One region of the Janthinobacterium sp. GW822-FHT07H10 genome, then DNA from elsewhere that is predicted to be linked to it. Evidence: riboswitches for the same ligand, from Rfam matches in the RefSeq annotation. Region 1 holds a riboswitch; the other holds the start of a gene.
The links. Region 1 has a riboswitch for thiamine pyrophosphate ahead of thiC (phosphomethylpyrimidine synthase ThiC). Riboswitches for the same ligand answer to the same signal wherever they lie in the genome.
Positions count from the first base shown of each region.

Region 2: it holds a riboswitch for thiamine pyrophosphate, as region 1 does, so the genes downstream of both, AC1RDJ_RS17830 (TonB-dependent siderophore receptor) here and thiC (phosphomethylpyrimidine synthase ThiC) in region 1, are expected to answer to the same signal.

Region 1 covers NZ_JBXAKS010000009.1:113,775-118,488, forward strand. The annotation lists gene AC1RDJ_RS20010 (hybrid sensor histidine kinase/response regulator) at 1-712, shown strand, start outside; gene AC1RDJ_RS20015 (response regulator) at 741-1,547, shown strand; gene AC1RDJ_RS20020 (hypothetical protein) at 1,602-1,871, shown strand; TPP riboswitch at 1,980-2,095, shown strand; gene thiC (phosphomethylpyrimidine synthase ThiC) at 2,185-4,098, shown strand; gene thiS (sulfur carrier protein ThiS) at 4,118-4,321, shown strand; gene AC1RDJ_RS20035 (thiazole synthase) at 4,479-4,714, shown strand, end outside.
Region 2 covers NZ_JBXAKS010000007.1:256,137-260,850, reverse strand. The annotation lists gene AC1RDJ_RS17835 (alpha/beta hydrolase family protein) at 1-780, opposite strand, end outside; gene AC1RDJ_RS17830 (TonB-dependent siderophore receptor) at 918-3,086, opposite strand; TPP riboswitch at 3,173-3,270, opposite strand; gene AC1RDJ_RS17825 (iron-containing alcohol dehydrogenase) at 3,348-4,505, opposite strand; gene AC1RDJ_RS17820 (ferritin family protein) at 4,653-4,714, shown strand, end outside.

The sequences.
Region 1 (4,714 bases):
GAATGGCGACAAGGTGAGGGTCAGCGTGCGTGACAGCGGCGCCGGCCTCGATGCGGGCCAGGTGGCGCAGCTGTTCCAGCCGTTCAACCGCCTGGGGCAGGAAAACAGCACGGAAGAGGGCACGGGTATCGGCCTCGTCGTCACCAAGCAGCTGGTCGAACTGATGGGCGGCGCCATCGGCGTCGACAGCACCGTCGGCGTGGGCACCACCTTCTGGTTCGAGCTGGCCGCCAGCACTGCACCGTCACTGGTGCTGGGCGACGGCGATGCGTTGGCGCAGGTGCAAGAGCCGCAGGAAAGCCAGCGCACCTTGCTGTACGTGGAAGACAATCCCGCCAACCTGGCGCTGGTGGAGCAATTGATCGCCCGCCGCAGCGACCTGAAGCTGCTGACGGCCATCGATGCGCACCTGGGCATCGACCTGGCGCGCACCTACCAGCCCGATGTGATCTTGATGGATATCAACCTGCCCGGCATCAGCGGCTATGGCGCGCTGCATATCCTGCACGACGATCCGCTGACCAGCCACATTCCCGTGATGGCGCTGTCGGCCAACGCCGTGCCGCGCGACATCGAAAAAGGCCTGGAAGCGGGCTTCTTCCGCTACCTGACCAAGCCGATCAAGGTCGTCGAATTCATGGATGCGCTCGACGTGGCCCTGCACCATGCGGCCGCGCACGGCCTGGCCGACGACACTCACGCAGTACGCTAATTCAGCATTTATTTTTAGGAATACCGCCATGCTTCAAGCCACCGAGATTCTGAACGCCAGCATCCTCATCGTCGATGACCAGGAGGCCAACGTCATGCTGCTGGAACAGGTGCTGCGCAATGCCGGCTATACGCGCATCACGTCCACCATGGACCCGCAAGCCGTGCGCGCGCTGCACCAGCAGCACCGCTACGATTTGATCCTGCTCGACTTGCAGATGCCGGAAATGGATGGCTTCGAGGTGATGGAAGGCTTGCGCGACATCGAGGCAGGCAGTTACCTGCCCGTGCTGGTGATCACGGCCCAGCCTGGCCACAAGCTGCGCGCGCTGCAGGCCGGCGCCAAGGATTTCGTCAGCAAGCCCTTCGACCTGGTGGAAGTCAAGACGCGCATCCACAACATGCTGGAAGTGCGCCTGCTGTACCAGAAGCTGGGCGACTACAGCAAGTCGCTGGAACAGATGGTGGAAGCGCGCACGGCCGAACTGCGCGAAAGCGAAGCGCGCTTCCAGCGCTTCACGGAACTGTCGTCGGATTGGTACTGGGAACAGGATGCGCAGGGCAATTTGACGCGCTTTTCCGGCCCCGTGGCCGAGATGCTGGGCATCGGCAGCGAAGACGAGCCGCAGCGCTGGAACGCCGCCGAGCGTGCCTTGCTCGACGCCAAGATCGCCGCGCGCGAACCGTTCCTCGACTTCATCTACAGCCGCGCCAACCCGGACGGCAGCACGCAATACCTGCAGGTCAGCGGCGAACCGATGTTCGACAATGGCAGCCGCTTCATCGGCTACCGCGGCATCGGCCTCGATGTCACGGCGCGCCTGCGCACTGCCTGATTGGCGGGCGGCTGATTTATACTTGTTGCCATTCACATCGACAAGGAAAGCATCATGGCTGACAAACTGCCTCCGGCGACACCGCCGCAATACTGGTTCCCCGCCAAGACCTATGGCTGGGGCTGGGGCATGCCCATCACCTGGCAGGGCTGGCTGGTCTTCCTCGGCGCGCTGGCGCTGTTCGCCTGCGGCGCCTATCTGTTCCCGCCGCAGGAATCGCTGGCGCCGTACATCGTCTATGAAGTCGTCATTGCCGCCGCGCTCGTCGGCGTGTGCTGGCTGAAAGGCGAACCGACCAGCTGGCGCTGGGGCAAGAAGAAATAAACGTCCGCGCATCGTTTGCAAGGCAAGCGATGCGCAAAGACGACAGCTGCAAGAAATCATCTGGCCACGCGGCGCGAACCGCGTATAATTGGCTCGCTGCCGCAAGGCGGCAAACGCTAGGGGTCCTGCCTTTCGCTGTGGAAACACGGTGCAAGCGCGGGTGAGAAATACCCTCCGAACCTGATCTGGATAATGCCAGCGAAGGGAAGCTTTAGGATGAACGCACCCCGCCTTTCCGCGTGCGCGCAGCCGAACCTCCTTAGCTGGCTCCAGGCTATAAATAGTCTAGCTGCAGTCTAGCCAAGGAGCCAAAATGAACGCCAATCCGAAATTCCTTTCCGCCACCGCCACGGTCGACGAAGCCGCCATCGCGCCGCTGCCCAATTCGTGCAAGATCTATGTCGAAGGCAGCCGCCCCGACATCCGCGTGCCCATGCGCGCCATCAGCCAGTCCGACACGGAAGCGTCGTTCGGCGGTGAAAAGAATCCGCCGATCTACGTGTATGACACGTCCGGCCCGTACACGGACCCGGACGTGCAGATCGACATCCGCTCGGGCCTCGATACGCCGCGCCTGCCGTGGATACTCGAGCGTGCCGACACGGAAGAATTGCCCGGTCCCACCTCCGATTACGGCATCGCCCGCCTGGCCGACCCGAAACTGGCCGAGCTGCGCTTCAACCTGCACCGCAAGCCGCGCCGCGCCATTGCCGGCAAGAACGTGACGCAGATGCATTATGCGCGCCAGGGCATCATCACGCCGGAAATGGAATTCGTCGCCATCCGCGAAAACATGCGCCGGCAAGAGTATTTGCGCGAGCTCAAGGCTTCCGGCCCCATGGGCGAGCGGATGGCCGAGATGATGGGCCGCCAGCACCCGGGCCAGTCGTTTGGCGCCAGCATCCCTGCCGAAATCACGCCCGAGTTCGTGCGCGAGGAAATCGCCCGCGGCCGCGCCATCATTCCCGCCAACATCAACCACCCGGAAGTCGAGCCGATGATCATCGGTCGCAATTTCCTGGTGAAAATTAACGCAAATATCGGCAACTCGGCCGTCACGTCGTCCATCGGCGAGGAAGTGGAAAAGATGACCTGGGCCATCCGCTGGGGCGGCGACAATGTGATGGACTTGTCGACTGGCAAGCACATCCACGAGACGCGCGAATGGATCGTGCGCAACAGCCCCGTGCCCATCGGTACCGTGCCCATCTACCAGGCGCTGGAAAAGGTCAATGGCAAGGCAGAAGATTTAACGTGGGAAATTTTCCGCGACACCCTGATCGAGCAGGCCGAGCAGGGCGTCGACTACTTCACCATCCACGCCGGCGTGCTGCTGCGCTATGTGCCGATGACGGCCAAGCGCTTGACGGGCATCGTTTCGCGCGGCGGCTCCATCATGGCGAAATGGTGCCTGGCCCACCACCAGGAATCGTTCCTGTACACGCATTTCGAAGAGATTTGCGAGATCATGAAGGCGTATGACGTCTCGTTCTCGCTGGGCGACGGCCTGCGTCCCGGCTCCATCTACGACGCCAACGACGAGGCGCAGCTGGGCGAGCTGAAGACCCTGGGCGAGCTGACGCAGATCGCCTGGAAGCACGACGTGCAAGTGATGATCGAAGGCCCGGGCCACGTGCCCATGCAATTGATCAAGGAAAACATGGACTTGCAGCTGGAGCAGTGCGGCGAGGCGCCGTTCTACACCCTGGGGCCGCTGACGACCGATATCGCGCCCGGCTACGACCACATCACCTCGGGCATCGGCGCGGCCATGATCGGCTGGTACGGCACGGCCATGCTGTGCTACGTGACGCCGAAGGAGCACCTGGGCTTGCCGAACAAGGCGGACGTCAAGGACGGCATCATCACCTACAAGATTGCGGCGCATGCGGCCGACCTGGCGAAAGGCCATCCGGGCGCGCAGATCCGCGACAACGCGCTGTCGAAGGCGCGTTTCGAATTCCGCTGGGACGACCAGTTCAACATCGGCCTGGACCCGGACAAGGCGCGCGAATTCCACGATGAAACCTTGCCCAAGGATTCGGCCAAGGTGGCGCATTTCTGCTCCATGTGCGGCCCCCACTTCTGTTCGATGAAGATCACGCAGGAAGTGCGCGAATACGCGGCCGGCATGGGCATTGCGGAAGACAAGGCGCTGAAGCAGGGCATGGAAGTGAAAGCCATCGAGTTCATCAAGAACGGCGCCGAGCTGTACCGCAAGGTCTGAGGGAGGCGTGATGAGTGCATTGATACCGATCATGCTCAACGGCGCGCCGCACCAGGTGCCGCCCGGGCAAACCCTGGATCAACTGATCGCCGCGCTGTCGCTGGAAAACCAGGCGCTGGCGCTGGCCGTCAACCGCAGCGTGGTGCCGCGCAAGGCGTGGCGGGACAGGGTCCTGGAAACCCAGGACCAGGTGGAGATCGTCCGCGCCATCGGCGGCGGCTAAAAATGTCCAAGCAAACCTGCTGCGCGTCGCGCTTTGCGGCCTGCGATGCTCACCGGCTCGGCGCGCCCGTGCCCTGGCACGGTGGCGCGTCTCGGCCACAAATCATCGCCGCTCGCGACGGTTTTCTTCGGACGTTTAAAAACTTAAGGAACAGCATATGCATACCGCAACAAACAACGACCTGCTGACGATCGCAGGAAAACAGTATCAATCGCGCCTGCTGGTGGGCAGCGGCAAGTACAAGGACTTGCCGCAGACGCGCGAAGCGACGGACGCGGCCGAGGCGCAGATCATCACGGTGGCGATCCGCCGCGTGAATATCGGGCAAGATCCGAATGCGCCCAGCCTGCTCGACTTCGTGCCGCCCGAGCAGTACACGATACTCCCGAACAC
Region 2 (4,714 bases), on a different contig from region 1:
AAAAGCGCTGTCGTCCATCGTGAAGTGGAACGGGATTGTGGTTTGTTTTGGGATGGGAGGAGTGAGACGCCACTGGCCGCTGGCGTCATCAAGACGGTACAACACCGGCTCGTTCTTGTCGTCCCAGCCGTAGGCGAAGCGCGGCACGCTATTGCGCTGCTGCACAAACTGCAGGCGTGGCGCAGCGATGTCGGCCAGGGTCTTGCGATGGGCCTTCTTGCTGTCGACGTCGTATAACTTTGACCGGTCACGATCCCATTCCTGGGCGGACAGAAAGACGTGACTATTGCGCGGCAAGGGAACGCCGTTGATGCGGGCATAGCCATGATCATCGTCGAGGCGGTCGCCTCGACTCGACGAGCGGAACATATCGTAGCCGAACAGGTATTCCTGGTTGGAGCCGTCGAAGTCAAAAGCAATGATTTCACCCGTTGATACCGGTTGTTCCAGCTCTCCCAGTTCCAGACCCTTGCGCAATACCAGGCGCGTGTTCGTCAACCAAAGGTAGTTAAGCGGCACTTCAAATATGCGCAGGCGCAGCATGCCTACCGCTTTCATGTCCGGCAATGCATAGATGGTGATGATGGGGATGTTGCGCCCACCCTGCTGCATCTGAGTCGTGACCGCTATGTGTTTGCCGTCTGGCGACAGGCGTGGTGTACTGAACCGATCCTTGCTGGTGAATTGCTCTATGGGAATCGCGGCCTCGGTGGCGTGGGCGCCGCCGCCCGTGATCAGGATCAGGCTGGCAAATACCAGTGACGCCACATGTTGTTTCATGGAGATGCCTTGCACGGATAATCAAAATAAGGGTGGCAATTATAGCAATTTAATAATTGCCATAGTGTAATATTTTAATTATTTGCTATGCGCATCCATGAACAGGGGCATGTCCGGCGCATGCCCCCATGCGGCTGTTAAAAGTCGAACTGCGCCGACACCTTCAAGGTCCGGCTGGCGCCCGGGAACAGGTAGCCGCCCGCTTCCGGTGTCACGTCGCGCCAGTAGAACTTGTCCGTCAGGTTGTTGACGCTGGCGCGCAGCACGGCGGGCGTGCCGGCCAGGCGCGTGGCGTAGGCGGCGCCCACGTTGAACACGCTGTACGATGGCACGAAGGTGGTGTTGCTGTACTCAAAGGCTTTCCTGCCCGCATATTCCCAGCTGCCATTGACGTTCAAGCCCGCCACTTGCGGCACGGCGTAGTCGGCGCGCACGGCCGCCTTCAGGGCCGGCACGTTGGGCACGCGCTTGCCGTCCAGGTCCGCATTGCCCGTGTCCGACTGCTGGCTGTTCAGGGCCGTCAGGGACGCGCCCAGCTGCAGGTTGGCGGATGCCTTGCCCTGGGCCGACAGTTCCAGGCCACGGTGCTGGGCCTGGCCGGCACGCACGAAGTTGTACGCGGTTTTGCTGCTGTCGAGGTATTGGTTGAATTCCAGGCCCTTGCGGATCTGGAACAGGCTGGCGGCCACCAGGAAGTCCGGCGTCACGTCCATCTTCACGCCGAACTCGATCTGCTTCGAGCGGCTCGGCGTCAGTTCCACGTTGGCGTTTTCCGCATAGCGGTCGGCCGTGCCGCCGTGTTCCATGCCCTGCGAGTAGGATGCATACACGGCGATATTGTCTTGCGGGTTGTACACCAGCGCCACGTTCGGCAGCAGGAAGTCGTGCTTGGCGCGGATTTCCTTGTCGGCCTTCAATACATACTGGTAGCCATCGACATCGATGTGGCGCAAGCCGCCATGCAGTTTCCAGTTCGGCGCCAGGCTGACGATGTCCTGCACGAAGACGGATTTTTCCTTGTCGTTGCGCACCAGGCGCACGGGGCCCGTGACGCCGTCGGACGGGGCGACGATGACGGGACGGTAGATATTGCTGATGCCCACTTCGTCGTACACGTATTTGCCAGCACGGTCCTTGCGGTTGAAATACGACACGCCGGCCGTGAATTCATGGCGCAGGCTGCCCGTGGCGAACTTGCCCTGGATCATGGCTTGCGCGCTCAGCGGCTTTTTCGTCTCGCCCAGGCTGCGGAAATCCCAGACGGAGAAGTCGCCGTTGCTGCAGAACACGGGGTCCCAGCCTTCCGGGCTGCAGCCGTACGGGTAGGCCGTATAGTCGTCGCGCTTGAACGAGTGCTGGTTGGCGGAGACGGTGGCATGCCAGTCGTCGTTGAACGCGTACTGGAAGCGCAGGCCGACGTTGCTGGTGATGGTTTCCACCGGATGCGTCCACGGCTGCTTGTTGAGCATGGTGTCGGCGCTGACGTTCGACGGCAGGCGGCCGTTGCTCAGCAGCTGGAAGCCGGGCGCCGTCACTTGCGCCTTGTCCTGGTAGTCGGCGTCCAGTTGTAGCAGCGCCTGCGGCGAGATTTGCCAGTCGAAGGCGCCGGAAATGAATTTGCGGTTGCCGTCGGCGCCCTTGATGTAGGAGCGCAGGCGCTCGGCCGCCACGTTGACGCGGTAGCCGAAGCGCGTGTCTTCCAGGCGTCCGCCCACGTCGACGGCGCCGTACAGCGTGCCCCGTTCGCGCGCTTCCAGCGTGACCGTGCGCAGCGGCGCATTCGTCGGGCGCTTGACGATGAAGTCGATCACGCCGCCCGGCGCGGCGATGCCTGCCTGCAAGCCTGCCAGGCCCTTCAGCACTTCGATGCGTTCCTTGTTTTCCAGCGGAATTTGCGTGTCGCCGGGAATGGCGACGCCATCCTTGCGGTAGCTGGAATTGGTGTCGAGCTTGAAGCCGCGTATCGTAAACTGTTCCGCATAGCCGACGGCATTGTAGGAATCGTTGATGCTGGCGTCGAGCTTGACGGCATCGCTGAGATTGCGGATCTGCAGGTCCTGCAATTCTTTTTGCCCGATGACGGTGACGCTGGCCGGCGTCTGCAGCAGCGGCGCGTCGGAAAAGCCGCCCACGGAGGCGCGCTTGGCGGCCGGCGCCTTGCTGGCCGTGACGATGACTTCGGTCATGCTTTGCGCATCGGCTTCGGCGGTGTCATTGACGGCCAGGGCGGGCGCGGCAAACGCGTGCAGGATGGCCAGGGTCAGTACAGGACGTGAAAAATGCGCAGATAAATTCGGTGTGGACATAGATTGCTCGTGGTTCAAGCCGTCTCTGGGAAAGAGCACGGCAGGCTGCTTGTTCGGCTGGCGCCAACGCAGGAGCTATCAAAGGAGGGAGGTACTTTGCGCTTTCCTTCGCTGGCATTATCCAGATCAGGTACGAAGGGTATCTCTCACCCGGATAACGACTCCAGGACCCCTAGCGAAACGACAGCTTAGCATGAACCACGGCCCGCTGTCCCGCTGGCTGACCGTTTTACAACAGTGTGGGCAGATTCTAAAACCAGGCTACAGGCTCAGCTCCAGCACCTTGCGGCTGACGGCGGGCGTCACTTCGCGCTGCTCGCCCAGCGCCGTCATGCCGTGCGCTTCCAGCGCCGCCACGATGGCGTCCACGCTCGCATGGTTCAGGCCATAGTCGGCCAGGCGCGTCTTGACGCCCATGTGGCGGAAGAAGAATTCCGTGCGCGCGATGGCCGCCTCGATGCGCCCATCCTCGTCGCCGCCGTCGAGGCCCCACACGCGGGCCGCATACTGCAGCAGCTTGGCGCGCTTGGCCTGCTTGCGCACGCGCAACATGCTGGGCAGGATGATGGCCAGCGTCTGCGCGTGATCGAGCTCGTACAGGGCCGTCAATTCATGGCCGATGGCGTGCGTGGACCAGTCCTGCGGCACGCCCACGCCGATCAGGCCATTCAAGGCCAGGGTGGCGCTCCACATCACGTTGGCGCGCACGTCGTAGTCGTCCGGGTGGGACAGGGCCTTCGGGCCTTCCTCGATCAGGGTCAGCAGGATGCCTTCGGCGAAGCGGTCTTGCACGGACGCGTTGACGGGGTAGGTCAGGTATTGCTCCATCACATGCGCGAAGGCATCGACGACGCCATTGCCCACCTGGCGCAGCGGCAGGGTGAACGTCTTCGTGGGATCCAGTACCGAGAATTTAGGATAGACCTTGCGGCTCATGAACGAGCGCTTTTCCTGCGTGGCCTTGCGCGTGATCACGGCCGAGCCATTCATTTCGGAACCCGTGGCCGGCAGGGTCAGCACGGTGCCGAAGGGCAGGGCGGCGTCGACGATCTTGCCGCCTTTCGCCAGGATGTCCCAGGCCTCGCCTTCATGCAGCGCGGCCGCGGCGATGAACTTGGTGCCGTCGACCACGGAACCGCCGCCGACGGCCAGCAGGAAATCGATGCGCTCGCTTTTCACGAGGGCCACGGCCTGCATCAGGGTTTCATAGCTGGGATTCGGTTCGATGCCGGCAAATTCCAGCACCGTGTGGCCGGCCAGCGCCGCGCGCACCTCATCGTAGACGCCGTTCTGCTTGATGCTGCCGCCGCCATACGTCATCAGCACCCTCGCCTGCGGCGGGATCAGCGCCGTGATGGCGGCGATCTGGCCCTGGCCGAAGAGGATTTGCGTCGGATTGTAGAAATCGAAATTGAACATGGGGCTCCCGCTGCGATGTGTAGGCTAATGCCGAGCCATGATTATGGCCGAACGGGGCGAAACGTGTCGTGGGCGCTTGAGCTTTTCGCCCGCGCGGCGGAGAATGCAGCGCAGGCCATATCACCCACTACGCGAAAAGGAAGCCGCATGACCACCGTCCCACTGGAAGAATCCGATTTGCCCGCCACCGCGCTCGACATGCACCGCGC